DNA from 3 places in the Streptomyces sp. Z423-1 genome. Region 1 is predicted to be linked to each of the others. Evidence: riboswitches for the same ligand, from Rfam matches in the RefSeq annotation. Region 1 holds a riboswitch; each other region holds the start of a gene.

Region 1 (9,846 bases):
GGCAGGGGTCATCGAGCCGTGGTTGCCGACCATCGACGACTCCTTGGGCTCCCGCTCGGAGGCGATGAGCAGGACGTCGTCACACGCGGCCGCGACCACGTCGCCGATGCGCGCGTACACCCGCTCGTCGATCTGCGGGCCGAACCAGCCCGCCGCGATCGCCTCGTCCCGCGAGGCCACCCAGAACTGCTCGCCGAGCACCTCGCGCCAGCAGGTCAGTACGTCGTCCTCGGCGCCCGGCACCGCGTACACATGCCGGGCGCGGCCCTCGCCGCCCAGCAGGGCGACGCCCGCGCGCAGCTCCCAGTCCTCGTCGAAGTCGATGCGGTGCTGTTCGTCGAAGGGCACGTCGACCATGCCGTGGTCGGCGGTGACATAGAACGCGCTGCGCGGCGGCAGCTGTTCGGTCAGCCGCTGGACCAGACGGTCGACGTACATGAGCTGGCCGACCCAGGTGTCGGAGGCGAGGCCGAAGCGGTGCCCGGCGCCGTCGAGTTCGGCGTAGTACGTGTAGACGAGGCTGCGGTCCCCGGCGGCGAGCTGCTCGGCGGCGAGGTCCATGCGCTCCTCACCGGTCAGCCGCCCCTGGAACGTTCCGCCGCTGAGCGCGACCTTGGTCAGCGGGGTGTGCTGGAAGGCGGGCGACGAGACCTGGGCGGCGTGCACCCCGGCGCGGTCGGCCAGCTCGAAGACCGTGGGGTACGGCTGCCAGGCGCGCGGCTCGGTCCACGGCTGCCAGCGCAGCTGGTTCATCAGCTCGCCGGTGGCCGGGTTGCGCACGGTGTAGCCCGGCAGGCCGTGCGCGCCCGGCGGGAGGCCGGTGCCGACGGATGCGAGGGAGGTCGCGGTGGTCGCCGGGTAGCCGGCGGTGAGGGGGCGGCCCGTGCCGCCGCGTGAGGTGGCGAGGAGCGAAGTCATGAAGGGCGCTTCCTCGGGGTGCGCCTTCAGCTGCTCCCAGCCGAGCCCGTCGATCAGGAACACGCAGACCCGGTCGGCGGGGGTCAGCTCGGTGATCGCGGCGGGCATGCCGGGTACGCCCATGCCCGCGGCCAGCGTCGGCAGCAGGTCGGCGAGCGAGCCCGTGCCGTACTCGGGGCGGGGGGCGGAGTCGACGGCGAGGGGCTCGGGGTGGTCGGCCCAGGCGTGGGCGGGCTGGGCCATCAGCGTTCGGGGTCCGCGGTCGCCTCGGAGATGGCCTGCGCGAAGGCGAGCGCCTGGCGGACCGTCTCCGGGCCGTCCCCGGCCTCGCTGACGCGCAGGCTGAGGTCGTCGGCCGTCGAGCTGCCCGTGTAGCCGTGGTCGGCCTCGCAGTTGGGGTCACCGCAGGCGGCGGGCTCCAGGTCGATGCGGGAGACGGCACCCCAGCCGATGGTCAGCACGACCTCGCGCGGGAGGGTGCCCGGCGTGTACGACTCCGGGTTGGCGACCACCCGGCTGACCACGACCGAGGAGATCCGGTCGAGCTTCACCGACTCCGTGGACGTCGTGGCGTACGGCGTCGGGGAGGTGCTGTCGGCGGCCTGCTCGTCGGTGTGGCTGACGATGAAGCGGTGGTCGGTGAGGACCAGCACGGTCACGTGCCGCCGCACCTCGTTCTGGTCGAACGTCGTCTCCTGATGGACCAGGTACGACCGGATGGGCTCGCCGCCCACAGCGGTCTCCACCGCCTCGGCCACGAGGGCCGGGTAGTAGCCGCTGCGCTCGATCGCCGCACGCAGCCCCTGGGTCGTCGTACTGGTCTTGGCCATGCCGTCCATCCTACGGGGGCCCACTGACTGCGAGGCACCGCTCAGGCGGTCCGGGCCCGGGGTCAGTACGTCGGCAGGGTCCGTGGGCCCAGGTCGTCGCGGACGGGGGGCGGGGCCAGGCGGACGGAGGCACCGAGGACGCTCAGGCCGTGGGGGGCGACGACGACCGGCTCCAGGGTGACCGCCACCACCTCCGGGTGGTCGTCGACGAGGCGGGACACGCGCAGAAGCAGCTGTTCGAGGGCGGGGGTGTCGACGGGTGTGGAGCCGCGCCAGCCGAACAGGAGCGGCGCGGTCCGGATCGACCGGATCAGCGAGGTCGCCTCGCGGTCGGTGACCGGGATCAGCCGGTGCGCGGTGTCGCCGAGCAGCTGGGAGGCGGCTCCGGCGAGCCCGAAGGAGAGCACCGCTCCCGCGGCCGGGTCGATCACGGCGCGTACGACGGTGTCCACCCCGCGCGGAGCCATCCGCTGCACGACCGGCCGCAGCTCCTCGGGCTTCCCGAACAGCTCCGTCAACTCGGTGTACGCCCGCTGCAGTTGCTCCTCGTCCGCGAGGTCGAGCCGTACGCCGCCGAGGTCGGCGCGGTGGCGCAGGTGCGGGGCGGTGGCCTTGAGGGCGACCGGGAAGCCGAGGGCGCGGGCGGCTTGCGCGGCGTCGTCGGGGGTCGGCGCGGGCAGGGCGCGGTGGACGTGGATGCCGTAGCGGCCCAGCAGCTCGCAGGTCTCCTCCGTGCCGAGCGTGAGGCCCTGCCCGCGCGCGAGCAGCCCGCCGATCAGCTGCGCGGCGCCCTTCTCGTCGATGTCGTCGTACTCGGGCACCTTCCCGGGGTCGGCGGCCTCGCGCCGCCACTGCGCGTACTTGACGGCTTCGGCGAGGGCACGGACAGCGCGTTCGGCGGCGGGGTAGGCGGGGATGAGGTGCGAGCCGGCGGGGGGCGGCGCGGGGACGGTGCGCACCTCCGATTCGGGGGCCGGTCGCACCCTCGGCCCCGCCTGTGGTGCCGTGCTCGCCGCGACGGAGAGCGCGTCCGCGAGCCCGCCCAGCTCCACGTGCACAACCAGGACCGGCTTGGCGGGAACCGCCGCCGCGGCCGACCTCAGGGCCTCAGCCAGCGCCGCGTCCCCCGCCGATCCCTCCCCCACCATCGGTATCGCGGTCACCACGACGGCGTCACACGTCTCGTCGGCCAGCGCCCGCGCGAGCGCCTCCCGGAAGTCCTCCGGTGAAGCGGCCGTCGTGAGGTCCAGCGGAGTCTGCGGCCGCAATCCCTCGGCCAGACAGGCGTCGTACGTCAGCAGTCCGAGCGACTCGGAGTTCCCGAGGATGGCCACGCGCGGCCCGTCCGGCAGCGGCTGGCGCGCGAGCAGCAGCCCGGCGTCCACCAGCTCGGTGATCGTGTCCACCCGGATCACCCCGGCCTGCCGCAGCAGCGCGGACACCGTGGCGTGCGGCAGCCGCGTCGCCCGTACGGCGTGTCCCTGCGGTGCCGCGCCGCCATGGCGTGCGCCCTGCACCACGACCAGCGGCTTCGCCGCCGCGGTCCGCCGGGCGAGGCGGGTGAACTTGCGCGGGTTGCCGATGGACTCCAGGTACATCAGGACGACGTCGGTGTCCGGATCGTCGTACCAGTACTGGAGTACGTCGTTGCCGGAGACGTCCGCGCGGTTGCCGGACGAGACGAACGTCGACACGCCCGTGACGCCGGTGACCCCGCCCCCGCGCCGGTGCAGCCGGGACAGCAGCGCGATGCCGATGGCCCCGGACTGCGCGAACAGCCCGATCCGCCCGGGACGCGGCATCCGAGGGGCCAGTGAGGCGTTGAGCCGCACCTCCGGGGAGGTGTTGATGATCCCGAAGGCGTTCGGCCCGATGATCCGCATGCCGTACGCGCGCGCGTGCCGCACGAGTTCACGCTGGCGCTCGCGCCCCTCGGGCCCGCTCTCGGCGTACCCGGCGGAGAGCACCACGAGGCCCTGCACCCCGTGCTCCCCGCACTCGGTGACCACCTCGGGCACGTGCTCCGCGGGCACCGCCACGACCGCGAGGTCGACGGGCCCGTCGATGTCCCGCACCGACCGGTACGCCGGCACCCCGCCGAGTTCCCCCTGTCCCTCGGGAAGCGCCCTGTTCACGGCGTGGAGACGGCCGGTGAAGCCGGCCTCCCGGATGTTGCCGAGCACGCTCCGGCCCACGCCGCCGGGCGTGCGCCCCGCGCCGACGACGGCGATCGAGCCGGGGGCCAGCAGCCGCCGTACCGACCGGGCCTCGGCGCGCTGCTCACGCGCGCGTTGCACGGCGAGCGAGCGGTCGGTGGGTTCGAGGTCGAACTCCAGGCGTACGACACCGTCCTCGAAGCTGCGCTTCTGGGTGTACCCCGCGTCCGTGAACACCTTGATCATCTTGGTGTTGGCGGGCAGCACCTCCGCGGCGAAGCGGCGGATGCCGCGCTCCCGGGCGACGGCGGCGATGTGCTCGAGGAGGGTGGAGGCGACACCGCGCCCCTGGTGGGCGTCCTGCACCAGGAAGGCGACCTCGGCCTCGTCGGCAGGCGCGGACGCGGGCAGCCCGTCGATGCCGATGCGGTCATAGCGTACGGTGGCGATGAACTCGCCGCCGATGGTGGCCGCGAGTCCCACCCGGTCCACAAAGTCGTGGTGCGTGAAGCGGTGGACGTCCTTGGCGGACAGGCGCGGGTAGGGCGCGAAGAAGCGGTAGTACTTCGACTCGTCCGAGACCTGCTCGTAGAAGCTGACCAGGCGCTCGGCGTCATCAATGGTGATGGGCCGGATGCGTGCGGTGCCGCCGTCGCGCAGCACCACGTCGGCCTCCCAGTGGGCGGGGTACTCGTGCCGGTCCGACGGGCTCTGCATGGGGCCCAGAGTACGGCTCGCGTCCGACAACGGCGCGAGGCAGTCTGTGGAAGGACGAACGCCGGACCGAGGCCGCGGTCCGGTGCCACCTCCGGTCGGGGACGAAGGACCCGTCCGGACGTGCTTCACGATATGGGAAACTGGTCTAGACAACCCTGAACACTGAAGGGCAGCATCACATGGCTGAGCGCCGCGTCAACGTCGGCTGGGCCGAGGGCCTCCACGCCCGCCCCGCCTCCATCTTCGTCCGAGCCGCCACGGCCGCAGGCGTCCCGGTGACGATCGCCAAGGCGGGCGGCAACCCCGTCAACGCGGCCTCCATGCTGGCCGTCCTGGGTCTGGGCGCCCAGGGTGGCGAGGAGATCGTCCTGGCCTCCGACGCCGACGGCGCCGACGCCGCGCTCGACCGTCTGGCCAAGCTGGTCGCCGAGGGGCTTGAGGAGCTTCCCGAGACCGTCTGAGCCCGCGCCGGGCACTTCTGAGCCCGCGCACGGCACACCTGAGGCCGCGTCGCCCTTTCCGGGCGGCGCGGTTTCGCCGTTTTCCACGGAGCCCTCGGCCGCGTTTTCACGGCCGGGGTCGCGGGAATTCCCGGCATGCCGAAAAGGGCAGCGGAAATACACCGCCGCCGAATATCTCTTCTTTGTATACGGTGCTCGTGTTAATGCCGCAGGCCCGACATGTTTACGGCTTGTTGCGAAGTCCTCACACGGTCCGCGCGGTCGCCGTTGCCGGAGAAGCGGAGCCGGTGCGCACCGGTCGCGCGCTCGGTGTGCAGCGCCGTGATGGCCCGCGCGCGCTCGCTGTCGCCGCGCGCCACGGCGTCCACGATCGCGCCGTGCTCCGTCCAGGACTCCGCCGGACTGACGGGCGCCTCCACGGCGTACATCCAGGCGATCTTGTGCCGCAGCTGGGTCAGCATCGCGATCAGGGCGGGGCTGCCGGAGGCCTGGGCGAGCGTCTCGTGGAACCAGCCGCCGAGGGATCGCAGGTCCTCGCTGTTGCCCCGCCTGGCCCGCTCCTGGCCCAGCCGGACCAGGCCGCGCAGCACCTTCAGATGGGCCTCGGTGCGCCGCTGGGCGGCCCGGGAGGCGCCGAGCGGCTCCAGCAGCATGCGCATCTCCATCAGGTCGGCGGCCTCCTGCTCGGTCGGTTCCGCCACGCACGCGCCCGCGTGCCGCCGGGTCACCACGAAGCCCTCGGCCTCCAGGGTGCGCAGGGCCTCCCGGACGGGGACGCGCGAGACGCCGTAGCGGCGTGCGAGGAGTTCCTCGGTGAGCCGGCCGCCACGCTCGTAGACACCCGCGACGATGTCGTCCCGGATCGCCGTGCACACCGAATGCGCCGGAATACGCATGACCGACCTCCGCCTTAATCCCCGTGAAACGTCGACGATTGACGTGTGTTCCGTGACTCTATTGCAATGAGCCGGAATTTCCGATGGCGGGTCGGAATCCATGGATATTTTTTGGACAAACAGCGTACGACACGCCGAAAGCCCCGGCTCGGGAGCCGGGGCCACGGGAAGCGGGGCGATCCGCTGTCAGACGGTGACGCCGTGCGAGCGGAGGTAGGCGACCGGGTCGATGTCCGAACCGTACTCCGCGGTCGTCCGGGCCTCGAAGTGCAGATGCGCTCCGGTGACGTTGCCGGTGGCACCGGACAGGGCGATCCGCTGCCCCGGGGTGACCGTCTGGCCCACCGAGACCCCGATGGACGACAGGTGACCGTACTGGGTGTACGTACCATCGTTCATCTTGATCACGACTTGATTGCCGTACGCCCCACCCCAGCCGGCCTCGACCACGGTGCCGGAGCCGACCGCGTGCACGGGCGTGCCGCTCGCGGCGTGGAAGTCGACACCGGTGTGGCTGCCGGAGGACCACAGGGAGCCGCCGGCCTGGTAACCGGTGGAGACGTAGGAGCCGCTGATCGGCGGCACGTAGGTGTTGAGGCGCTTGCGCTCGGCCTCGCGGGCGGCGCGCTCCTTGGCCTCCCGTGCCTCCTTGGCCCGTTCCTCCGCGCGCTTCTGGGCGGCCGCCTCGGCCTTCTTCTCGGCGGCGGCCTCCGCGGCGGCCTGCTTCTGGGCGGCGGCCTGGGCGTCTATCTGCTCGGCGACCGCGTCGCCGATGGTGATGACCGGGAGCAGGCCGGTCTGCTCGGCCGCGGGCTCGGCGGCGAGCGCGGGAGCGGCCAGGGTGCCGATGGCTCCGGTGGTGGTGAGCGCCGCGACGCCCGTCGCGTGGGCGGCGGTGCGCTTCATCCGGCTGGGACGACGATGCTTCCCGGTGGCGCGCGTGAACGCCATGTGGTGGCTGGTCCTTTCCTTCCCTCTCGCCTACCGGGTTAGCTGACGGGTTCGGAGCAGGAAGGTCTCCTACGGGCTCCCTCGCTGCGCGCGGGCGTCCGATTCACCCCAGGGACTGCGTGGTTGGGTCCCCGGCTCCCCTGGCTCGCGCCGTACGGGGACTCGGCGATGGCTGTCCGGTGCCGCGGGTGCGGCGCACTGCCTGACGGACAGCCCGGATGACGCTAAGCGGGACATCTTTCAATCCCCAAACGCAACTGGGCGTTTGTAGCGCATCCCACAGGTCAGACAGGCAACCTCTCCCCCAATTAGGACATAAAGGGGCCCTGGTGACGGATCCGTCACCAGGGCCCCTACGCACGCGTGCCGTCCGGCGGCCTCTACTCGGCCGCCACGACGGTGACTTCGCCGATGCCGAGGGCCTCGACGGGTGCCTTGATCTGCGCCGCGTCACCGACGAGCACCGTCACCAGACGGTCCACCGGGAAGGCGCTCACGGCCGCCGCGGTGGCCTCCACCGTGCCGGTCGCCGCGAGCTGCTGATACAGCGTCGCCTGGTAGTCGTCGGGCAGGTGCTGCTCGACCTGGTCGGCCAGGGTGCCCGCCACGGCCGCCGCGGTCTCGTACTTGAGCGGCGCCACCCCGACGAGGTTCTGCACGGCGACGTCCCGCTCGGCGTCCGTGAGGCCCTCCGCGGCGAGCGTGCGCAGCACCGTCCAGAGGTCCTCCAGCGCGGGGCCGGTGTTCGGCGTGTCGACGGAACCGCTGATGGCGAGCATCGCGGCGCCGCTGCCGTCGGGGGCGGAGCGCAGCACCTGGCCGAACGCGCGCACCCCGTAGGTGTAGCCCTTCTCCTCGCGCAGGACGCGGTCCAGGCGGGAGGTGAGGGTGCCGCCCAGGCAGTACGTGCCGAGCACCTGGGCGGGCCACACGCGGTCGTGCCGGTCGGGGCCGACGCGGCCGATCAGCAGCTGGGTCTGGACGGCGCCGGGGCGGTCCACGATGACCACGCGGCCGGTGTCGTCGGCGGTCACCGGCGGCACGGGCCGCGGCTGCGCCGGGGAGCCGGTCCAGCCGCCCAGGGTGTCGCCGAGCAGCGCGTCGAGGTCGACGCCGGTGAGGTCGCCGACGACCACGGCGGTGGCCGTGGCGGGGCGGACGTGCCGCTCGTGGAAGGCGCGTACGGCCGCGGAGTCGATCTTCTGGACCGTCTCCTCGGTGCCCTGGCGCGGGCGCGACATGCGCGAGGACGCCGGGAACAGCTCCTTGGAGAGCTCCTTGGCGGCCCGCCGGGCCGGGTTGGCCAGCTCGTGCGGGATCTCGTCGAGGCGGTTGCGGACCAGCCGCTCGACCTCGCTGTCGGCGAACGCGGGCGCCCTGAGGGCGTCGGCGAGCAGACCGAGGGCCTTGGGCAGCCGGGAGACCGGGACCTCCAGGCTCAGCCGGACGCCGGGGTGGTCGGCGTGCGAGTCGAGGGTGGCGCCGCAGCGCTCCAGCTCGGCGGCGAACTCCTCGGCGGAGTGCTTGTCGGTGCCCTCGGAGAAGGCCCGCGCCATGATCGTGGCGACGCCGTCGAGGCCGGCCGGCTCGGCGTCCAGGGGCGCACCCAGGAGCACCTCCACGGCGACGACCTGCTGGCCGGGGCGGTGGCAGCGCAGCACCGTCAGGCCGTTGTCCAGCGTCCCGCGCGTGGGCGCCGGGAACGCCCAGGGGCGGGCCTCGCCCGCCTGCGGCTGGGGGTGGAAGTCCATCGTGGCGAGCTCGGTCACTGGGCCGCCTCCTCGGTGTCGTCGGTGGCGGCGGCTTCCGCGCCGTCGGTTTCGTCGGTGGCTTGGGGGGCGGTCGGCTCGTAGACGAGCACCGCGCGGTTGTCGGGACGCAGGCGGCCCTTGGCGACCTCCTGGACCTCCTCGGCCGTCACTTCGAGGACGCGCTGGACGGCGGTGAGGGCGAGCTTCGGGTCGCCGAACAGCACGGCGTACCGGCACAGTTCGTCGGCGCGGCCGGCGACCGTGCCGAGCCGGTCCAGCCACTCACGCTCCAACTGGGCCTGGGCGCGCTCCATTTCCTCGGCCGTCGGGCCCTCCTCGGCGAACCGGGCGAGCTCCTCGTCGATGGCGGCCTCGATCACCGGCACCTCGACGTCCCCGGACGTCTTCACGTCCAGCCAGCCCAGGGAGGGCGCGCCGGCCAGCCGCAGCAGGCCGAACCCGGCCGCGACCGCCGTGCGGTCCCGTCGGACGAGCCGGTTGTACAGGCGGGACGACTCGCCGCCGCCGAGGATGGTCAGCGCGAGGTCGGCCGCGTCGCACGCGCGCGTGCCGTCGTGCGGGAGCCGGTAGGCGGCCATCAGGGCGCGCGCCGGGACCTCCTCCTCGACGATCTCGCGCACCTGCCCGCCGATGACCTCGGGCAGCGAGCCGTCGCGCGGGGCGGGCTTGCCGTCGTGCGAGGCGATGGAGCCGAAGTACTTCTCGATCCAGACGAGCGTCTGCTCCGGGTCGATGTCGCCGACGACCGACAGCACGGCGTTGTTGGGCGCGTAGTAGGTCCGGAAGAACGCGCGCGCGTCCTCCAGGGTCGCCGCGTCCAGGTCGGCCATCGAGCCGATCGGCGTGTGGTGGTAGGGGTGGCCCTCGGGGTAGACGAGGGCGGTGAGCTTTTCGAAAGCGGTCCCGTAGGGCACGTTGTCGTAGCGCTGCCGACGCTCGTTCTTGACGACGTCCCGCTGGTTCTCCATGGACTCGTCGTCCAGGGCCGCGAGCAGGGAGCCCATGCGGTCGGCCTCCAGCCAGAGGGCGAGTTCCAGCTGGTGGGCGGGCATGGTCTCGAAGTAGTTGGTGCGCTCGAAGCTGGTGGTGCCGTTGAGGGAGCCGCCCGCGCCCTGCACCAGCTCGAAGTGACCGTTGCCCTTGAC
Region 2 (9,846 bases), 1.6 Mb from region 1:
ACTCGTACCGGACTCACACGCGGCACCGAACCCCGGGCTCACTTTCCGGAGTCGCACTCACTCCCGGCTCACTTCCAGGAGTCGGCGCTCACGCCTGACTCACTTCCCGGAGTCGGCCGCCTTCACCAGCGCGTCCTTCGTGACAGCGCCGACGTAGACCTTGCCGTCGTCCGTGATCAGCGCGTTGACCAGGCGGGTCTTGAAGACCGTTCCCGAGCCGAACTTGCCGGTCACCTCGTCGCCCAGGGAGCCCAGGAAACCGCCCATGGCGCCCGCGTCGCCCATGTCGCCGCGCTTGGCGTCGGAGGGCATGCCCTCGGCGCCGGAGTCGATGACGGCGACGGACGTCCAGCCCTCGCCTATGACGTTCAGCCCGTCGAGGCCCTTGGCGAAGTCCTCCTCCTTGGGCTGCTGCGAGTGCTCCGGCGCGTCCACGCTGCCCTCCTCGGTCACCTTCGCGCCCTTGGGCGGGGTGAAGTCGAAGGTCGACGCGGCCGGCTTGGCGAAGCTGATCTGCGTGAAGCCCGCGTCCACCACGGCGGCGCCGCCGCTCGCCGGGGTCAGCGTGAACTTCAGCGGCAGCCCGGTCTTGGCGTCCACCGCCACACTGATCGCACCCACCGTGGAACCGGACTGCTTCGGCTCGATGACCAGCTTGTAGGCGTCACGGCCGGCGACCTGCGCGGTGCCGTCGACGGTCACGGACGTGGTGTCGTCGACCGCCTTCAGCGCCTCCTCGGCGAGTTCCTTGGGCGTGGCCGGGAACTCTTCCTCGCGCTGCTCGGCGCCCTCGCTCGCGGTGCCGTGGTAGACCTCGTTGGACGCGCTGTCGTAGCCCCAGACGTCCTTGCCGTTGTGGATCAGGCTGTACTCGGCGGCGTTCTCCAGCAGCGACAGCTTCTGCTTGTCGGGGCCGTCGGCGGCGACGCGCAGGGTGTGCGTACCGGAGGCCAGCTCGGTGAGCTTGGCCGACGGGTCGGCGGAGGAGCCCTCGCCGCCGGAAGGGGTCGCGCCGGACATCAGCTCGCTCTCCAGGCCGCCCAGGTCGGGCAGTCCCAGATCGGTGCTGATCTTCACCGTGCCGGACAGCTGCTGTACGTCCGATGCGGCGATCTTCTCTATGAGTTGCTGCCCGGTGATCTCCGGAAGGTCGGGGCTGCCGGAGTCGGCGATCGCGGGGACGAGCCCGATGGTCCCCGCCGCCACCCCCAGGACCGCCGCCGGGACGACGTACCGCGCGGCCTTGCGCCGCCGCGCCGCGCGCAGTTCGTCCGCGTCCGCCACGGCCGTGGTGTCGTCGGATTCGTACGGTGCCATGTGTGCCTTACCTCCGTCGTCGGCGGCGGCTGTCTCGTCACGTCCCCGCATGGGTCCCACCCTGAGCCGCCATTCTCACCCGGATCGGTGAGGAGTGGTGTGTTCCGTGGTCTCCATCTGACCAAACCGGACGGCGAGAAGCGTCAGACCGGGGAGCCAACTCCGCGTACTGCTGCGGTATGACACGACAGGACGGCATCTACTCCCGACCCGTAGGGGTTCGACGGGGCCACGACAACAAACCGGACGGCCAACGCCCGGCGAACCGGACGTCGAACACCGCCGACCGGACGCGGGCTATCCGGCCCGGTGCACCACCGCGTCGCACAGCTCCGTCAGCGCCGCCTTCGCGTCGCATTCGGGCAGCGGCGCGAGCGCCGCCCGCGCCTCCTCCGCGAACCGCACGGTGTCCCGCCGGGCCTGCTCCAGCGCCGGATGCATCCGCAGCGCGGCCAGCGCCTGCGCGTGCCGCGTGTCATCGGTCAGATCGGAGTCGAGCAGCTCGCACAGCGCGACGTCCTCCGCCAGTCCCAGCCGGGCCACTCGCTCCCGCAACCGCAGCACGGGCATCGTCGGGATGCCCTCGCGAAGGTCGGTCCCCGGTGTCTTGCCGGACTCGTGGGAGTCGGAGGCGATGTCCAGCACGTCGTCGGCGAGCTGGAAGGCGACGCCCAGTCGCTCCCCGTACTGGGTCAGCACGTCCACCACCGACTCGTCGGCCCCGGACATCATCGCGCCGAACCGGCACGACACCGCCACCAGCGATCCGGTCTTGCCGGCGAGCACATCGAGGTAGTGCTCGACCGGGTCCCGCCCGTCCGAGGGACCCGCGGTCTCCAGGATCTGCCCGGTCACCAGCCGTTCGAACGCCTCGGCCTGCACCCGCACCGCCTCGGGTCCGAGGTCGGCCAGGATGTGCGAGGCCCGGGCGAACAGGAAGTCGCCGGTGAGGACGGCGACGGAGTTGCCCCAGCGAACGTTCGCACTCGGCACCCCGCGCCGTACCGCCGCCTCGTCCATCACGTCGTCGTGGTACAGCGTCGCGAGGTGGGTCAGCTCCACGACCACGGCGGAGGGCACGACTCCGGGCGCGTACGGGTCACCGAACTGGGCCGTGAGCATCACGAGCAGCGGCCGGAACCGCTTCCCGCCGGCTCGCACCAGATGCTGCGCGGCCTCCGTGATGAAGGGGACCTCGCTCTTGGTGGCTTCGAGCAACCCTTCCTCGACAGCCGCCAATCCGGCCTGGACATCGGCTTCCAGAGCCTGGTCCCGCACGCTCAGCCCGAACGGCCCGACGACGGTCACGAGGGGTCTCCTGTCTGCTGGTGTCTACTGGCGATTACGCGGAATGTCGATAGGTCGCTGCCTTCACTCAAGTCAGCGTATCCGGTCACGTTTCGATCACCGAGGCCGCCCACCGTTACACCTCGGGCGGTATCGGATCACGCCGGGTATGTTTTTGATCAGTTGATATGAGCAGGTATTTATCGACTCGGCCGGAAGAGGTGACCCTCGCCTCGCAGCGCCGTCGATACCGCGCCCGACAGCCTGCCGCGACCCGGCGACGAGAGCGCCTTCCTCGGCCGGCCCAGGGGCCTGCTCGCCCTCTCCGGTCTTAAGGTCTGGGAGCGCTTCTCGTTCCTCGGCATGCAGGCCATCCTCGTCCTGTACTTCGCCGACACGCTCGCAACCGGCGGCCCGGTCATGTCCGCCGGGACGGCCGCCTCCGTCTCCGCCGCCTACGGCACCCTCGTCTACCTGGTCTCCGCCGTCGGCGGCCGGCTCGCCGACCGTGTCCTCGGCTCGTACCGAGCCGTGCTCTGGGGCGGCGTCCCGATCACCTGCGGCCACTACGCCCTGGCCGTGCCCACCGCGACCATGACCTGGGTGGGCCTCGGCCTGACCAGCGCGGGCACCGGTCTGCTGAAGCCCAACGTGGCCCCCATGGCCGGCAAGCTCTACCGCACCGACGACGACCGCCGCGACGCCGGGTTCACCCTCTCCTACATGGCGATCGACATCGGCGCCTTCGCGGGCCCCCTGGTCACCGGTCGGCTCGGCGACCACCAGGGCCGGCGCTGGGGCTTCTCGGCGGCCGCGATCGGTATGACGTTCGGCCTCGTCCAGTACGTCACCGGCCGCCGTCACCTGGCCGGACGCAAGCACGCCGCGCAGTTCGCGCTCGCGCCGGAGGCGAGGCGCCGTGCCGTCCAGCCCATCGCCACCGGGCTGGTGATCGCCACCGCGCTCGTCTCGGTGATCGCCCCGGCCGGCTACTTCGTGATCATGTTCATGACCCTGCGGGTGACCCCCGAGGAACGCGGCCGACTGCGCCCGTACGTCGTGCTCTTCCTCTCCTCGACGGTCTTCAACTTCGTCCCTTTCCAGGCGTACTCCACGATGATGCTGCCGCCCGCGTCGAACGCCGAGACGACGATCCTCGGCTTCGACTTCCCCACCAGTTGGTAAGCCTCCGCCCTGGGCGCCTTCGAAGTCGCCCTCGCGCCGCTGGTGGCCGCCCTGTGGGTGCGGATGGGCCACAGCCGGCCGCACGCCTCCCACAAGATCGCCCTTGGTGTCGTCCCCGGCGGCCTGTCCTTCCTCCTCATAGCCCCGCCGACCTCCGGCATGTCGGCCACCACCAAGCTCGCCCCCGCCGCCTTCGCCGGCCTGGTGGTGCCGGCCGCCGCGCCCTGGCTGCGCCGCACGATGCACCCGGTCCACTGAAGCCATCCTCTGGAGTACCTCCCGTACCGCCTGACCGACTGGACCGCGCCCCGCGACCACCAGCGCCACCTCTGGTACGCCGGGTGGTGAACTGGCTGGCCGCGGCTTCAACTCCCTCCAGATCGCGGCCCTTGCGCCCGAGCCGCCCGAGCCGCTCAATGCGATCGTCACGGTCTGCTCCACGGACGATCGCTACGACAACGACGTGCAGTACATGGGAGGTTCCGTCCTCGCCGTGGACATGCACGCGTGGGCGGCGACCATGCTGGCGTTCGTCTGCCGCCCGCCCGATCCGCGGTATGTCGGCGACGCCTGGCGGGACATGCAGCTGCGGCGCCTCGACGAGGTCGAACCCTTTCTGCACACCTGGCTCGACCACCAGAAGCGCGACGACCACTGCCGGCACGGCAGCGTCTGCGAGGACTACGGCGCGATCCGGGCGGCCGTCCTCGCGGTGGGCGGCTGGCACGACCCGTACCGCGACACGGTGCTCCGCCTGGTCGAACACCTCCCGCCCGACCGCGTCCGCGGCCAGATCGGCCCCTGGTCCCACCAGTACCCCGACCGCGGCCTGCCGCCCGGCCCGGCGATCGGCTTCCTCCAGGAGACCCTGCGCCGGCCGCGGGCGCGGCTGCGGCTGACGTCACAGGTGCCCCGCGGCCAGGTCATCACGCGCGTGTGCGATGTGGCGCCGGACGGATCCTCGACCCTGGTGACGCGGGTGTGATGAACCTCTCCGCGCGTGAGGGGCGCGACCGGATCGTGCCGTGGGCCCCGGGCACCACCGAGGACGTCACCTTCGAGGTCTCGCCCCTCGCCTTCGAGGAACCGGAGCAGTCCGAGCCGCACGGCGTCGCCTATCCGGCCCCTCGCCCCATCGGCGAGGACGATCCACTGTCCGTCCACAGAGGACTCCTTGTCCGCAAATGAGGCAATTTGCACCGCCGATGAAGAGGTGACCTTCCATCGGACCTGGGAGAAGCGCATCCCACGGACCGCCGGTTGAGCAGCACTTGGGCGCATTGCCCGAATTGCCGTTCTTCTACTTGCGCGTGAGTTGGCTCACGCGTACGCCTTCACGATCCCCTCACAGAGATCCCGCGATCCGCCTTTACGCGCCGCCGAGTTGCCCCTTGCCGACCGCAAAGGATCAAGCATGGCAAACACGCAGTTCGAAGATCAAATCGCGCAATATATGAATCCGCTACTTGTTTCGGACATGTGCTCTCGCATACGTTCCCGGCCAGTCGGGCGGAACGCCGAATCCTGCCGCCGCCCGCGCCACCCATGACGGACTCACTCACCGCACGGCAGGAGCGGGGGACCCAGGTAAGTCGCCGGGCCGGATGTCGTACGCAACGACACACGGAACGGCTTGGGGTGAAGTCGCACTCGCAAGGGCGCGGCCGGGCACCTCCCCGCCCGAACCCGACAGCTCACCTCGCAGGCGCCGGAGAGGACATCCCCCATGACTGCAAACGGTCAGTACCGCCGCTCCCGCTCTGCCCGCATCGCCCGCAAGCTCGCCGTCGCCGGTACCGGCGTGGCCGTGCTCGCCCTCCCGCTGATGGGGGCCACCAGCGCCTCCGCCGCCACGCCCACGGCCGTCACCACCGCCGCCACGGCCACGACGTACCCGAACAACCTCGACGGCTGGATCCGCGAGTCGCTCGACATCATGGCGCAGCACGGGATTCCGGGCTCGTACAACGGCATCTACCGCAACATCATGCGTGAGTCGTCCGGCAACCCGTACGCCATCAACAACTGGGACTCCAACGCCGCCAAGGGCACCCCGTCGAAGGGCCTGCTCCAGGTCATCGACCCGACCTTCGCCGCCTACCACGTGCCCGGCACCGCCTTCGACCCGTACGACCCGGTCGCCAACATCACCGCCGCCTGCAACTACGCGGCCGCCCGCTACGGCTCCATCGACAACGTCTTCGGCCCCTACTGAGCCCGGGCGAGCAGCCGTTCGAGGACGACGGCGATGCCGTCGTCCTCGTTCGACAGGGTGATCTCGTCGGCCACCGCCTTGAGTTCGGGGTGGGCGTTGGCCATGGCGACGCCGTACGCCGCCCAGTCGAACATGGGGATGTCGTTGGGCATGTCCCCGAAGGCGATGGTCTGCTGCGGACTCAGGCCCAGATAGCGGGCCGCCAGCGCCAGCCCCGTCGCCTTGGTGATGCCGCACGGCTGGAGCTCGACCGTCCCCGGCCCCGACATGGTGACGGTCGCGAGCGAGCCGACCACCGTGCGGGCCACCGCCGCCAACTCGTCGTCGGTCAGGGCCGGATGGCGCAGCAGCACCTTGCTGATCGGCGCGCACCACAGGTCCTCGCGACGGTCGACCCGCACCGCGGGCAGCGTGGGGTGCGGCATCAGATAGCCGGGCTCGATGAGCGTGAGCCCGTCCACGCCGTCCTGGTCGACGGCCGCGTACACCTGGCCGACCTCGGCCTCGATCTTGCCGAGGGCGGTCTCGGCGAGTTCCCGGTCCAACGTGACGGACCACAGCAGACGGTCCGCGCCGGCGTCGTACAACTGCGCGCCCTGCCCGCACACCGCGAGCCCCCCGCCGCCCAGGAACTCCAGCAGCGGTCGCACCCTCGGCGCCGGCCGTCCGGTCACCACCAGATGCCGGGCACCGGCCGCCGAGACCCGCGCGAGCGCGGCGAGCGAACGGTCGGAGACCGTGTCGTCGCCGCGCAGCAGCGTTCCGTCCAGGTCAGTGGCGATGAGGGCGTAGTCGGTACGCGCGTACTCGGTGCGCGCGGCATATGCGGTGGGTGCGGCCATGATCAGAGAATACGGACAACGCACCCACACCGTTCATCCCCAACTATCGTCCGCCTGTCTGCTTTTCACCCCCACGTGGTGCCCGCAGGCTCCTTGATCGTGGTGTTGATGCGGTTGAACAGGTTCGTCAGCGAGATGGTCAGGATCAGCGCCGACAGTTCCTTCTCGTCGAAGTGGTCGGCGACCTCGTCCCACAACACGTCCGGAACCGACTCCTCGGACAGGTCGGCGAGCCGCGTCATCTTCTCCGCGAGCGTCAGCGCGGCGCGCTCGGCGTCGCTGTAGTAGGGCGCGTGCCGCCAGGTGACGACCGATGTGATGCGCTCCTCGCTCACGCCCGCCTTGCGCAGATTGTGCACATGCCCGTACACGCACGCGCCGCATCCGTTGATCTGGCTGACCCGCAGCGCCACGAGCTCCGCGAACTCCTGGGACAGCCCGCCCTCCCCGATGGCCTGGGTGAGGGTGCCGATGCCCTTCATCGCGTTCGGGAGGACGTACGCCGGGTTCGTCATCCGTGCCTGCATGGTGCTGCCTCCTGTTGTCAGTGGCCGGTGCGATGCTTGCTTTCACTGCACTGACGGATCGGGGGCGGTCGTTGTGACGGACCTGAGGGACGAAATTCAGAACATCAAGATCCATTTGTCGCGCTGCAGACACTCCCAAGACAGAGGCCCCAGCCGTAACGTGATCCGCGACCGCATGGACCGCGTACGAAAGTGAGGCAGCACCCCATGCCCCCCTTCGATGTCCCCGAGGGCGACCCCTTCGGCCCGCACAACCTTCCGTACGGCGTGTTCTCGCCCGCCGGCTCCGCCGACCGGACGGTGGGAGTCCGCCTCGGCGACCACGTCCTCGACGCCGGCGCGGCGGCGCTGGCGCTCGGTTCCCCGTACGCCGAACTGCTGGCCCGCCCGACCCTGAACCCGCTGCTCGCCGCGGGCCGCACCGCCTGGTCGGACGTCCGGCGGGCACTGACCGCCTGGGTCACCGTGCCCTCCCACCGCGAGACCCTCGCGCCCCTGCTGCACCCCCTCTCCTCGGTGACCCTGCACCTGCCCTTCGAGGTCGCGGACTACGTCGACTTCTACGCGTCCGAGAACCACGCCCGGAACGTCGGCCGGATCTTCCGCCCCGACGCGGCCGACTCCCTCACCCCCAACTGGAAGCATCTGCCGATCGGTTACCACGGCCGCTCGGGCACGGTCGTCGTCTCCGGCACGGACGTCGCCCGCCCCTGCGGCCAGCGCAAGGCCCCGACCGACGCCGCGCCGGTCTTCGGCCCGTCCGTCCGCCTGGACATCGAGGCCGAGGTCGGCTTCGTGGTCGGCGTCCCGTCGGCGATGGGCACGCCCGTCCCGCTGTCCGGCTTCCGCGACCACGTCTTCGGCCTGTGTCTCCTCAACGACTGGTCCGCCCGCGACATCCAGGCCTGGGAGTACGTCCCTCTCGGCCCGTTCCTCGGCAAGTCCTTCGCCACCTCGGTGTCGGCGTGGATCACCCCGCTGGACGCGCTGGACGAGGCACGGGTGGCGCCGCCGGAGCGGACGCACCCCTTGCTGCCGTACCTGGACGACACCGACGAGGAACCCGGCGGCTACGACCTCCGGATCTCCGTCGCCCTCAACGGCCACGTCATCTCGGAGCCGCCCTTCTCCACCATGTACTGGACGGCCGCCCAGCAGCTCGCCCACATGACCGTCAACGGCGCCTCCCTGCGCACCGGCGACCTGTACGGGTCGGGCACGGTCAGCGGTCCCGGCGAGCGCGAACGCGGCTCTCTCCTCGAACTGACCTGGAACGGCCGCGATGCCCTCGAACTCCCCGACGGCAAGCGGACGTTCCTGGAGGACGGCGACGTGGTGACGATGACGGCCTGGGCACCGGGGGCGGGCGGGGCCCGGGTCGGGCTGGGGGAGGTGAGTGGGCGGGTCGTCGCGGGATGACGTTTCCGCGACAGCGACGGTCCGGGCACTGACTCCGGGCGCCCATCACCGTCATACTGGCGGCGGCGGTGTGCGCCAGGCGTGACGCGGGACGTGTGACGCATACGGCGCGCGACCGCCGCCCGCACCGCACCACACCGCACCAACCCGAAGCCGCCCACTCCCGATCAGGATCCGGAGCCCGTGGCATGACCGTCTGCCTGCTCCTGCTCAGCGCCGTCGCCCTGACGGCCGCCGTACCGATGCCTCGTGCGCTGGTCCGGGCGGCGTGGCCCGAACGGGAGCCCGTGGTCGGGCTGTGGGTGTGGCAGTGCCTGGTCGCCACCGTCCTGCTGTGCTGTCTGACCGCGCTCACCCTCGGCGCGGCGGCCGTCTTCCAGACCGTGCGTGACCAGGTCTTCGCCCCCGCACCGCCCCACGTCACCGCCGCGTACAACCTGTCCGCCGCGCCGCCGTGGGCCGTGGCGCTCACCCTGCTGCTGGCCTGCGGTGCCGCCTGGACCACCGCGATGCTCGCCCGCGAGCTGTTCGAGGCCCGCCGCCGCCGTGGCCAGGCCCGCGCCCACCTGCGCGAACGCGCCCCCGACCTACCAGCGGGCCTGGGCGCGGCGCGCGGCCCGCTGCTCGTCCTGGAGGACGAGTACCCCGACGCCTGGTGGATGCCGGGCAGCCCGCCCCAGCTGATCGTCACCACCGGCGCGCTGCACCGCCTGACCGACCATCAGCTCGACGCCGTCCTCACCCACGAGCGCGGCCACGCCCGCGCCCGCCACGACTGGCTGCTGCACCTGTCCACCGCGCTGGCCACCGGCTTCCCGCGTGTCCCCCTCTTCACCCACTTCTGCGACCAGACCCACCGCCTGGTCGAACTCGCCGCCGACGACACGGCCTCCCGGCGCTGCGGCCACCTGACCACGGCGCTGGCACTGATCGAGCTCAACCAGCACCGGGGCGTCCTCTCCTGCGCCTCCAGCCACCGCCTCCTGGGCGAACGCGTGGACCGGCTTCTGGAGCCCCCCGCTCGACTGGACCGCAGACACCGGGCCTTGACGAC
Region 3 (9,846 bases), 6.2 Mb from region 1:
CCCGCCAACGCCAGGAGGAGGTCCCGAAGTTGGGCGTCGTCCACCCCGTAGGCATCCAGGAGTAACCGCACATCGGCCGGTTTCACGCCGCTGGCGCCGGTCTCGATCCGGCTCACTTTCGACTGGTGCCAGCCCACCAGCCGGGCCGCCTCACCGCTGGTGAGGCCCGCGCGGCCTCGCAGTGTGCGTAATTCGGCGCCCAGTTTCCGGCGGCGCACCGCGGGACCGTGCTGCATGGGCTACTCCTTACTCCTTCCGAGCCGCCCAAATACGCTCTGCCGTCGCAGAGTTCACCGCTTCGAGCGACAGATATATGCATATCTTGGTGGATCGCCACCGCTTCCGGGCTATGAGTGGCAGTCTGGCGACGAAGCACCAGTCCGGGACCGTACTCGAACCATCCGCTCCGTGTCGGACTGCGGTCCCGTGGGAAAGGGACGACGTCGCCATGGCAGACCACCTGGAAGCATCCGTCACTCTGCCGAGCGATCCCGCCTCGGTCTCCGCCGCCCGCACCTACGTGGTCAGCACGCTGGCGGAATGGGGCCTGCCGCCGGAGACGGAGGTGGCCGACACGATCCGGCTCATCGTCTCCGAACTCGCCACCAACGCCGTTCTGCACACGTCCGGCCAGTCACCCACCTTCACGGTCGCCATGGAGCTCGACCGCGACGAGCAGCTCCGCATCGGGGTGACCGACAGTCACCCGCGCCTGCCGAAGCGGCTCCCGGCCGCCGTCCAGCAGGACAACGGCCGCGGCCTGGTCATCATCCGCTGGCTGACCGCCGAGTGCGGCGGCCGCATGAGAGTCCGCCCGACCCGCGAGGGCGGCAAGACGGTCTCCATCGAACTGCCGTGGACGGTGCGGGCGGGCCCAGTACCGACGGCGGGCAAACAGGAGCCGTAGCTTTCGGGGCGGGTGCGGGGCGCGTTGCGAGGGGAGCCCTACCCGGGCGGGCCACGCAGCGCGCTGCGCGACTGGAGTCGCCGGGCGGGGGGCTCGGCCCCGTGCTCTGGGTGGTCTGGTCTGTTGGGTCGGGTGTGGCGCGGTGGAGGCGGAGGGCTCAGGCCCGCGCCGCGGAAGAGGCGGAGACCTCAAGCCCGCGCCCCGGGCGGTCGGTCCGGCCTGCCGGGTCAGGAGCGGGGCGGTTGGGGCGGAGAGTTCGGGCCCGTGCTCTGGGTGGTCCGGCGTGCAGGGTCGGGGGTGGCGCGGCGGAGGCGGGGGCCTCAGGCCCGCGCCCTGGGAGTCGCGGACGCCTCAGGGCCGTGCAGGTTGCTGAGCTCGGCCGAACGCGCCGCGTAGCAGTGCGCGGAAGGCGTCCGCCGCGGGGGCCGGCTCACCGGCGCGGTGGACGACCGAGATCGTCCGGCGCAGCTCGCCCTCCGACAGCGACCGCACCCCGACCGGCGTGGCCGACGTGCGCGCCACCATCTCCGGTACGACCGCCACCCCGAGCCCCGCACTGACCAGCGCGCACACCAGGGCGTACCCCGGCGTGGCGACCAGCACCGAGGGCGCCGCCCCGGCGCGGGCCAGCGCCGTCTCCACCCCCTGCCGGGCCGGATGGTCCGGCGCCATGCTGATCAGTGGCTGCCCGGCGAGTTCGGCCAGCGGCAGCCGGGAGCCACCGCCGCCGAGAGCGTGCCCCGGCGCCGTCACCAGCACCAGCTCCTCGACGAGCAGCGGCTCGGCACCGACCGACGAGGGCAGCGGCACCGGATCGGCCGGCTCGTAGGTGTGCGTCAGCGCCAGATCCACCTCGCCCGCGGCCACCGCCGCGACCCCGGCCGGCGGTTCGTAGTCCGCGACGGTCAGCTCCACGTCCGGATGTGCCCGGCGGAACGCGCTGAGCACCGGCGGCAGCAGATGGATCCCCGCGGTCTGGAAGGTGCCGACCCGGAGCGTGCCACCGGCGAGCCCGGTCAGCCGCGCCAGTTCGTGACGCGCCCGCTCCAGCTCGTCCAGCACCGTACGGGCCCGCGCCGCCAGCAACTCGCCCGCGGCCGTCAGCCGCGCCCCTCGGTGGTGCCGTACGAGCAGCGCGGCGCCCGCCTCCCGCTCCAGCTTCGCCAGTTGCTGGGAGAGCGCGGGCGGGGTGTAGCCGAGCCGCTCGGCGGCCCGGGTGATCGACCCGGCCTCGGCGACCGCCACCAGCGCGGCGAGCCGCGTCGGGTCGTACATGTCACTCCAGGGCGGCTTACAGAGGTAGATGAAAGCAATGCTTAAGGCTTACCCAGGTTACTCGAAATACCTGCTGAAGGCTTCTTTCCGGCAGCCTGACGTCATGGACGCACAGCTCATCGCCTTCACCGGAGTCGCCGCGGGCATGGTCGCCATGCCGGGCGCGGACTTCACCGTCGTCGTGCGCAACGCCCTGATCTCCCGCCGGGCCGGCGTCGCGTGCGCGCTGGGGATCACGGGCGGGCTGCTGCTGCACACCGCGCTGGCCGTGGCCGGTGTCGCGGCGGTCCTGGCCGCCGTGCCCGCGCTGTTCCGGGCGCTGCAACTGGCCGGCGGCGCCTACGTGCTCCATCTCGGGATCCGGACCCTGTGGTCGGTACGACGACCCCGCACCGCCACCGGCGAGGCGCCGACGTCGCCCGCGCCGCACCCGCTGCGCCAGGGCTTCGTCACCAACGCGCTGAACCCGAAGGCGCCGGTGACCTTCCTCAGTCTGCTGCCGCAGTTCGTCCCGGCGGGCGCCCCGGTGCTGCCCCGCACCCTGCTGCTGGCGCTCATCGTCGTGGCCCTCGCCCTGGTGTGGTTCCCGGCGGTGGCCCTGCTGGTGGACCGGCTCGGCCGATGGCTGCGCAGGCCGCGCGCCGCCCGCGCCCTGGAGGGCGTCACGGGCGCCGCGCTGACGGTCCTCGGCGCGACCCTGCTGCTGGAAGCGGGCTGAGCCTGCGTCACGGGCGGGGCGGTGGCGGCCCGTCGGGGCGCTGCCACCGCCGCCCGAGAGTCACTTGACCCGGCCGTACCAGACGCTCTTCGTCCAGATCTTCTGCAGCCGCACCACGTCCCCGGACTTCGGGGCGTGCCAGATCTTCCCCTTTCCGGCGTAGATGCCGACGTGGTACACGTTCGACCCCGAGTGGAAGAACACGAGGTCGCCGGCCTTCCGGCTCTTGGCCGGGATGTGGCGGGTCTTGTTGTACTGCTGGGCGGCCGTACGAGGCAGCTTCTTGCCCGCCTTCTTGTACGAATACAGCGTCAGCCCGGAGCAGTCGAACCTGCGCGGTCCGGTGGCGCCCCACTTGTACGGGGAGCCCTTCTTCGAGGCCGCGACCTGGAGAGCCTTCCTCGCCGGCGTGGCGGCCTCGGCCTCCGAGGCGAAGCCCGGAGCCACGACGGAGCCGCCCACCGCGACGAGAGTGAGGGCCGAGGCCGTACCGGCCCGGGCCATGAGCGACGGGACACGATTGAGCGCGGTCATGCGCAACCCTTCGTCAGCCGCCTGTGAAGGATGACCTGTCGGATTCGGGCTGGCGAAGTTGCCCGGCCGCGTTGTCACGGCTTCACCCCAAGGGCTGCTCGGAACCTGAACAAGCGTTCCGGCGACCCGTCGTGCTCGGGTCCTCCACTCCTGCCGATCCACTCCTGTCGACCGGTCATCCGGGCGGCGGCAGGACTCGGCGTCCGCCCGGACCGCCCCGCCGCGGTGGCGGGGGCTTGTCGTCAGTCGGGATCTTGACCCACGTAAGTCCGAAAATCCCAACGCAACCGGGGATTTGTGGCGTTACTCACCACTCGCCCGTTCGGGTGGACAGCCTGATGTGCGAACAGGTGTCAAGGGTGCCACGCCACCTCGGACCAGCAGCGGAACGTCTCATTCCGACCCGAGGCAGACCTCGTTGCGCAACCGCAAGGGCCCCGGAAAAGGACCTGAGGATCCACCGGACGGGGGTAGCCCTTTTGGTTCGTTTCACCCCCGGCCCGGACGTCCTGTCGCGTCGCCTCGCGGTCCGGGTGGACGGTGGCTGAGTCGACCGTGCCTCAACTGTCGGAGCGCGGCGGAACGGTGACACGCGCCGTGCGGCGTTCACCGTCCAGCACGCGCAGCGCCCGCGCGAGCGTTCGGGCGTGGAGTTCGGTCTCGCCCCGCTGGTGCATCAGCGCGAGCGCGTCGCGCAGTTCGGCCGCCTTGCGCACCAGCGCCTGGGCGGCACGCAGTCCACGATACGTGTCCCCGTCGTACGCCGGGTTGATACGCCCCAGCAGGTCCGCCACTTCCAGGTAACGGTCGATCAACTCGCCCTCGGCCCGGGTGAGGGCGGGCAGCGGCGGGAGTTCCGGTGGCAGCATCCGCGGCTCACCCCATCTCCTCCAGCCGGGCGCGTACCCGCGCCAACTCCTCCGCCTGGACGGCGACTCACTGGCCTGTCCCTCGATCGGCTCGGGCAGCGCCGGCTGACGGATCACCACCCGGGCGCCGGGCAGGGCGAATCGCTTGCCCGGGGGTGCCTGCGGCGAGCAGTACGGCGGCGGTCGATCCGGCCTGCCCGAGGCAGATCGTCTCCAGCGCGTCGTCGTGACACGGCGGAACATCGCGGGCCCAACCCCTCGTAGAACACGTACAGGCCGTGCGCCCCCTACGGCGGGGCGCACGGCCTCTACGTGCTGTATGTGGTCAGCCGGCCAGCGCGGGCCTCCGGTCGGCTGCGGATTCTTCGCTGCTCGCCGTACGGGACTTCAGCGCGCTGCCCAGCAGCACCGCCCCCAGCCCCACCGCGACCCACCACGTCAGCGTCAGCGCCGGACCCAGCGCCGCCGCGCCGTCGAAGTACGACACCGAGCGCAGCAGCGTCGTCCCCGCACCCGGCGGCAGCCACTGGCCGAGCGCCCCGGCCGGCTCGGGCAGCATCTGCGGCGCCGATCCCGCCCCCGAGAACGGGTTGCCGAACAGCATCAGCACACCCGCGCCGAGGCCGAGCCCGGCCCTGCCCATGAGCGCGGCGAGACCGGCGACCGCGCTGCTCACCGCCAGCGTGGACAGGCCGAGGGCGGCGGCCTCCGCCCACCAGTCGCCGGTGAGGACCTCCAGCCAGCTGTGCGCGATCGCGGCCGCGGTGACACCGACCAGCGCCGCCGCGCCCACCAGCGCGGTCACCGCCCGGACGCCGCGCAGCCCGGTCAGGGAAACGGCCGCGCCCGCCGCGATCCCGGCCAGCGCCAGCGGCAGCACACTCGCGGTGAGGGCGGCGCCCCGCGGGTCGTTCTCGGGGGCGGCCACGACGTCCACCGTGCGCGGCTGGGCACCCTCGGCCGAAAGCGCCTGTTGCAGCAGCTGCGCGACCGTCGGGCTCGCGGCCGACGCGGTCAGCAGCTCGGGCCCCTGGTCGGTGACCACGACCGCGCCGTACACCGTCCGGTCCTCGATGGCCTGCCGGGCGGCGGCCTCGTCGGCGTAACGGTGGATCTCGAACGCGCCCTGGTGCCGTGCCAGCCGCTGCTCGACCTGCGCGGTGGCGGCGGCCGGGCCCGCGACGCCGAGCGGCAGGTCGCGTGGCGCGGTGCGGGCGGCGGGCCACGCGAAGGCCCACAGCGCCAGCGCCGCGAGGAGCGGGACGAGGACGACGACCGCGATCAGGCGACGGGGGTCGGGGTGCTGGGTGGGATGCGTGCCGGGTGGCGTGGACATGGGTCCCCCTCCGGTGAAAGGTCAAAAAGAAAGATCGTTCGTTTTCGGTTCGGCACCACCGTGCGCCCGTGCCCGCTCCTTGTCAAGAAGGAATGTTCGTTTTACATTTCAGGGCATGGCTCGTGTATCCCAGGAACACCTCGACGCCCGCCGCCGGCAGATCCTCGACGGCGCCGCCGTCTGCTTCGCCCGCAACGGGTTCCATGCCACGTCCATGCAGGACGTGCTGAAGGAGGTGGACCTCTCCGCGGGTGCCGTCTACCGCTACTTCAGCGGCAAGGAGGAGCTGATCGCCGCGATCGTCGGCGAGGTGCTCGGATCGGTCCGCGAGGCCTTCGAGGTGGCGGCACGGCAGTCCCCGCCCCCGCCGCCGGACGAACTCGTCGCCGCGGTCCTCGGCCGGACGCTCGCCGCCCGGGAGAACCTGACTGTCGACGGGCGGCCCGCCTTTCCGCGGCTCGTCGTCCAGGTGTGGACGGAGACACTGCGCAACGAGGAACTGGCGGCCGTCCTGCGTGACGGGTACGGCTCGGTGCGCGCGGCCTGGTCGCGGATCGTCGAGGGCTACCAGGACGCCGGGATGATGCGCCCGGACGTCGCCCCGGACCATGTGGCCCGCACGATGATCGCTGCCGTGATGGGCTTCGTCGCCCAGCAGTCCCTCTTCGGGCCCGTCCCGGTCGAGGTGCTCCGCGACGGTCTGCGGGCGTTGATGAGCATGCGGGACGAGCGCACCGCTCCTGATGGATCACAGCTTGGTTAACTTGCTTGAAACTCGTGCCAACTAGCCTGCCCCTCCACGCCACCAGGGACTTTGCCGGTGGCCGCGGCAACCGGGCCCCGCACGGCCCGGAGCGAGGATGTGAGGTGGGACGTGCAACTGACCCCGCACGAGCAGGAGAGGCTGCTGATCCACGTGGCGGCCGACGTGGCCGAGAAGCGTCGCGCCCGCGGGCTGAAACTGAACCACCCCGAGGCCGTCGCCCTCATCACGTCGCACATCCTCGAAGGCGCCCGCGACGGCCGCAGCGTCGCCGAACTGATGGCCTCCGGACGCAAGCTGCTCACCCGGGACGACGTCATGGAGGGCATCCCCGAGATGATCCACGACGTCCAGGTCGAGGCGACCTTCCCGGACGGCACCAAGCTCGTCACCGTCCACGACCCGATCGTCTGAGGGGGCCTCGATGATCCCCGGAGAGATCCTGTTCGCCGACGGCCCGATTGCCTACAACCAGGGCCGCGAGGTCACCCGCCTCACCGTGCTCAACGCCGCCGACCGGCCCGTCCAGGTCGGCTCCCACTACCACTTCGCCGAGGCCAACCCCGGCCTGGAGTTCGACCGCGCGGCCGCGCGCGGCAAGCGGCTCAACGTCGCCGCCGGTACGGCCGTACGCTTCGAACCCGGTATCCCCGTCGACGTCGAACTCGTCCCGCTCGCCGGCGCCCGCGTGGTGCCCGGCCTGCGCGGGGAGACCGGAGGTGCCCTCGATGCCTGAGATGTCCCGTGCCGCGTACGCCGACCTGTTCGGCCCGACGACCGGTGACCGCATCCGGCTCGCCGACACCGATCTGCTGATCGAGATTGAGGAGGACCGCTGCGGCGGCCCCGGACTCGCCGGGGACGAGGCGGTGTTCGGCGGCGGCAAGGTCATCCGCGAGTCCATGGGACAGGCGCGGGCCACGCGCGCGGAGGGCACGCCCGACACCGTCATCACCGGTGCGGTGATCGTCGACCACTGGGGCATCGTCAAGGCCGACGTCGGTGTCCGCGACGGCCGGATCACCGGGATCGGCAAGGCGGGCAACCCGGACACCATGGACGGGGTGCATCCGGAGCTGGTCATCGGCCCCGAGACCGAGGTCATCGCGGGCAACGGGCGGATCCTGACGGCCGGGGCCATCGACGCGCACGTCCACTTCATCTGCCCGCAGATCGCCGACGAGGCGCTGGCCGCGGGCATCACCACCCTCGTCGGCGGCGGCACCGGACCGGCCGAGGGCTCCAAGGCGACCACCGTCACGCCCGGCCCCTGGCATCTGGCCCGGATGCTGGAGGCGATGGAGCAGTACCCGCTCAACATCGGCTTCCTCGGCAAGGGCAACACCGTCTCCCACGAGGCGATGCTGTCCCAGATCCGCGGCGGCGCCCTCGGTCTGAAGCTGCACGAGGACTGGGGCTCCACCCCGGCCGTCATCGACGCCTCACTGACCGTCGCCGAGCAGACCGGCGTCCAGGTCGCCATCCACACCGACACGCTGAACGAGGCCGGTTTCGTCGGCGACACGCTGGCCGCGATCGCCGGGCGGGGGATCCACGCGTACCACACGGAGGGGGCGGGCGGCGGGCACGCGCCCGACATCATGACCGTGGTCTCCGAGCCGCACGTGCTGCCCAGCTCCACGAACCCGACGCGGCCGTTCACCGTCAACACCGCCGAGGAACACCTCGACATGCTGATGGTGTGCCACCACCTCAACCCGGCGGTGCCGGAGGACCTGGCCTTCGCCGAGTCGCGGATCCGGCCGTCCACCATCGGGGCCGAGGACATCCTGCACGACCTGGGCGCGATCTCGATCATCTCGTCGGACTCGCAGGCCATGGGCCGGGTCGGCGAGGTCGTCATGCGGACCTGGCAGACCGCCCATGTGATGAAACGGCGACGCGGCGCGCTCCCCGGTGACGGGCGGGCGGACAATCGCCGAGTACGTCGCTATGTCGCCAAGTACACCATCAACCCGGCGCTCGCGCAGGGCCTCGCGCGCGAGGTCGGTTCCGTGGAGACCGGGAAACTCGCCGACCTGGTGCTCTGGGAGCCCGCGTTCTTCGGCGTCAAGCCGCAGCTCGTCCTCAAGGGCGGGCAGATCGCGTACGCGCAGATGGGCGACGCCAACGCCTCCATTCCGACGCCGCAGCCGATCCTGCCCCGGCCGATGTACGGGGCGATCGGGCGGGCGCCGGGCTCGAACTCGTTCAACTTCGTGGCGCCGCTCGCCGTCGAGGACGGGCTGCCGGAGCGGCTCGGGCTCGGGAAGCGGTTCGTCGCCATCGAGTCGACGCGCGGGGTGACCAAGGCGGACATGCGGGAGAACGATGCCCGGCCCGACGTACGGATCGACCCCGACAGCTTCGCCGTGTACATCGACGGAGAGCTCGTCGAGGCGACTCCGGCCGCCGAACTGCCCATGGCCCAGCGGTACTTCCTCTTCTGAGGTGCTGTGATGTCACGAGCAGCACTTCTCGTCCTGGCCGACGGCCGCTTCCCCGCCGGAGGGCACGCACACTCCGGCGGGGCCGAGGCCGCGGTGAAGGCGGGGCGGGTCACGGGTGCGGCGAGCCTGGAGGAGTTCTGCCGGGGCCGGTTGCACACGGCGGGGCTGGTGTCGGCCGCCCTCGCCGCGGCGGCGGCGCTCGGCGTCGATCCGGGGGAGCTGGACGCGGCGGCGGATGCGCGGACGCCGTCTCCGGCGCTGCGGCTCGCTGCGCGCAAGCTGGGGCGGCAGATGCTGCGGGCGGCGCGGGCCACCTGGCCGTCGGGCGAGCTGGACGCCGTGGCGCGGGAGTTTCCCAAGGGGGCGCATCAGCCGGTGGTGCTGGGGCTCGCGGCGCGGGCCGCGGGGCTTGGGGCTGTTGATGCCGCTTACTGTGCGGCGTACGAGAGTGTGAGTGGGGCGGCGAGTGCGACGGTGCGGTTGCTGAGTCTGGATCCATTCGATGCGACGGGGGTGCTGGCGCGGTTGGCGCCGGAGATGGATCGCGTCGCGGATCGGGCGGTGGAGGTGGCGCGGGGTGTCGTGGATGCGGGGGTTGATGCGCTGCCCGCGGCTTCCGCGCCGTTGCTGGAGATCGGGGCGGAGGTGCATGCGGGGTGGGGGGTGCGGTTGTTCGCCTCGTGAGTTGTCTCGCCCCCGCCGCCCCTACCCGTCCCGTCCTCCAGGGGCTCCGCCCCTTCGACCCCGCCAGGGGGCTGCCGCCCCCTGGACCCCCGCTTCGGCCCTGAACGGGCCTCGTCCTCAAACGCCGGACGGGCTGAATGATGCCGGCCTCGGCTGGAAGCGCACCGGCCTGCCGGCACCGAACCCGTGAAACTTGGAGCCGCCCTCATGCATCTCGACCACCTCCACGACACCACCCCCGCCCCCAGCGCCGACGCCCACCGCCCCGACGGTCGGCGGCGGGCCCTGCGTGTCGGGCTTGGTGGGCCCG

What was found. A riboswitch is a leader RNA that binds a small molecule or an ion and turns the genes downstream of it on or off. The one in region 1 is predicted to bind cyclic di-AMP.
Region 2: it holds a riboswitch for cyclic di-AMP, as region 1 does, so the genes downstream of both, HJD23_RS16680 (transglycosylase SLT domain-containing protein) here and HJD23_RS09670 (M23 family metallopeptidase) in region 1, are expected to answer to the same signal.
Region 3: it holds a riboswitch for cyclic di-AMP, as region 1 does, so the genes downstream of both, HJD23_RS37895 (C40 family peptidase) here and HJD23_RS09670 (M23 family metallopeptidase) in region 1, are expected to answer to the same signal.

Annotation. Positions count from the first base shown of each region.
Region 1 is NZ_CP053109.1:2,110,250-2,120,095, forward strand. Features, by position in the region: gene HJD23_RS09645 (nucleotide pyrophosphatase/phosphodiesterase family protein) at 1-1,161, opposite strand, end outside; gene HJD23_RS09650 (DUF5998 family protein) at 1,161-1,757, opposite strand; gene HJD23_RS09655 (bifunctional GNAT family N-acetyltransferase/acetate--CoA ligase family protein) at 1,811-4,621, opposite strand; gene HJD23_RS09660 (HPr family phosphocarrier protein) at 4,801-5,082, shown strand; gene HJD23_RS09665 (GntR family transcriptional regulator) at 5,283-5,978, opposite strand; gene HJD23_RS09670 (M23 family metallopeptidase) at 6,165-6,929, opposite strand; cyclic di-AMP (ydaO/yuaA leader) riboswitch at 6,942-7,107, opposite strand; gene HJD23_RS09675 (pitrilysin family protein) at 7,310-8,698, opposite strand; gene HJD23_RS09680 (pitrilysin family protein) at 8,695-9,846, opposite strand, start outside.
Region 2 is NZ_CP053109.1:3,721,758-3,731,603, forward strand. Features, by position in the region: gene HJD23_RS16660 (outer membrane lipoprotein carrier protein LolA) at 100-1,317, opposite strand; gene HJD23_RS16665 (polyprenyl synthetase family protein) at 1,615-2,625, opposite strand; partial or broken gene HJD23_RS16670 (peptide MFS transporter) at 2,869-4,047, shown strand; partial or broken gene HJD23_RS16675 (CocE/NonD family hydrolase) at 4,057-5,053, shown strand; cyclic di-AMP (ydaO/yuaA leader) riboswitch at 5,335-5,510, shown strand; gene HJD23_RS16680 (transglycosylase SLT domain-containing protein) at 5,516-6,004, shown strand; gene HJD23_RS16685 (HAD family hydrolase) at 5,998-6,846, opposite strand; gene HJD23_RS16690 (carboxymuconolactone decarboxylase family protein) at 6,912-7,373, opposite strand; gene fahA (fumarylacetoacetase) at 7,581-8,792, shown strand; gene HJD23_RS16700 (M56 family metallopeptidase) at 8,981-9,846, shown strand, end outside.
Region 3 is NZ_CP053109.1:8,307,450-8,317,295, forward strand. Features, by position in the region: gene HJD23_RS37875 (helix-turn-helix transcriptional regulator) at 1-236, opposite strand, end outside; gene HJD23_RS37880 (ATP-binding protein) at 449-907, shown strand; gene HJD23_RS37885 (LysR family transcriptional regulator) at 1,259-2,182, opposite strand; gene HJD23_RS37890 (LysE family translocator) at 2,286-2,900, shown strand; gene HJD23_RS37895 (C40 family peptidase) at 2,961-3,434, opposite strand; cyclic di-AMP (ydaO/yuaA leader) riboswitch at 3,438-3,646, opposite strand; gene HJD23_RS37900 (hypothetical protein) at 3,995-4,303, opposite strand; partial or broken gene HJD23_RS37905 (ATP-dependent Clp protease proteolytic subunit) at 4,317-4,520, opposite strand; gene HJD23_RS37910 (ABC transporter permease) at 4,629-5,639, opposite strand; gene HJD23_RS37915 (TetR/AcrR family transcriptional regulator) at 5,755-6,402, shown strand; gene HJD23_RS37920 (urease subunit gamma) at 6,514-6,816, shown strand; gene HJD23_RS37925 (urease subunit beta) at 6,827-7,138, shown strand; gene HJD23_RS37930 (urease subunit alpha) at 7,131-8,852, shown strand; gene HJD23_RS37935 (urease accessory UreF family protein) at 8,862-9,536, shown strand; gene ureG (urease accessory protein UreG) at 9,744-9,846, shown strand, end outside.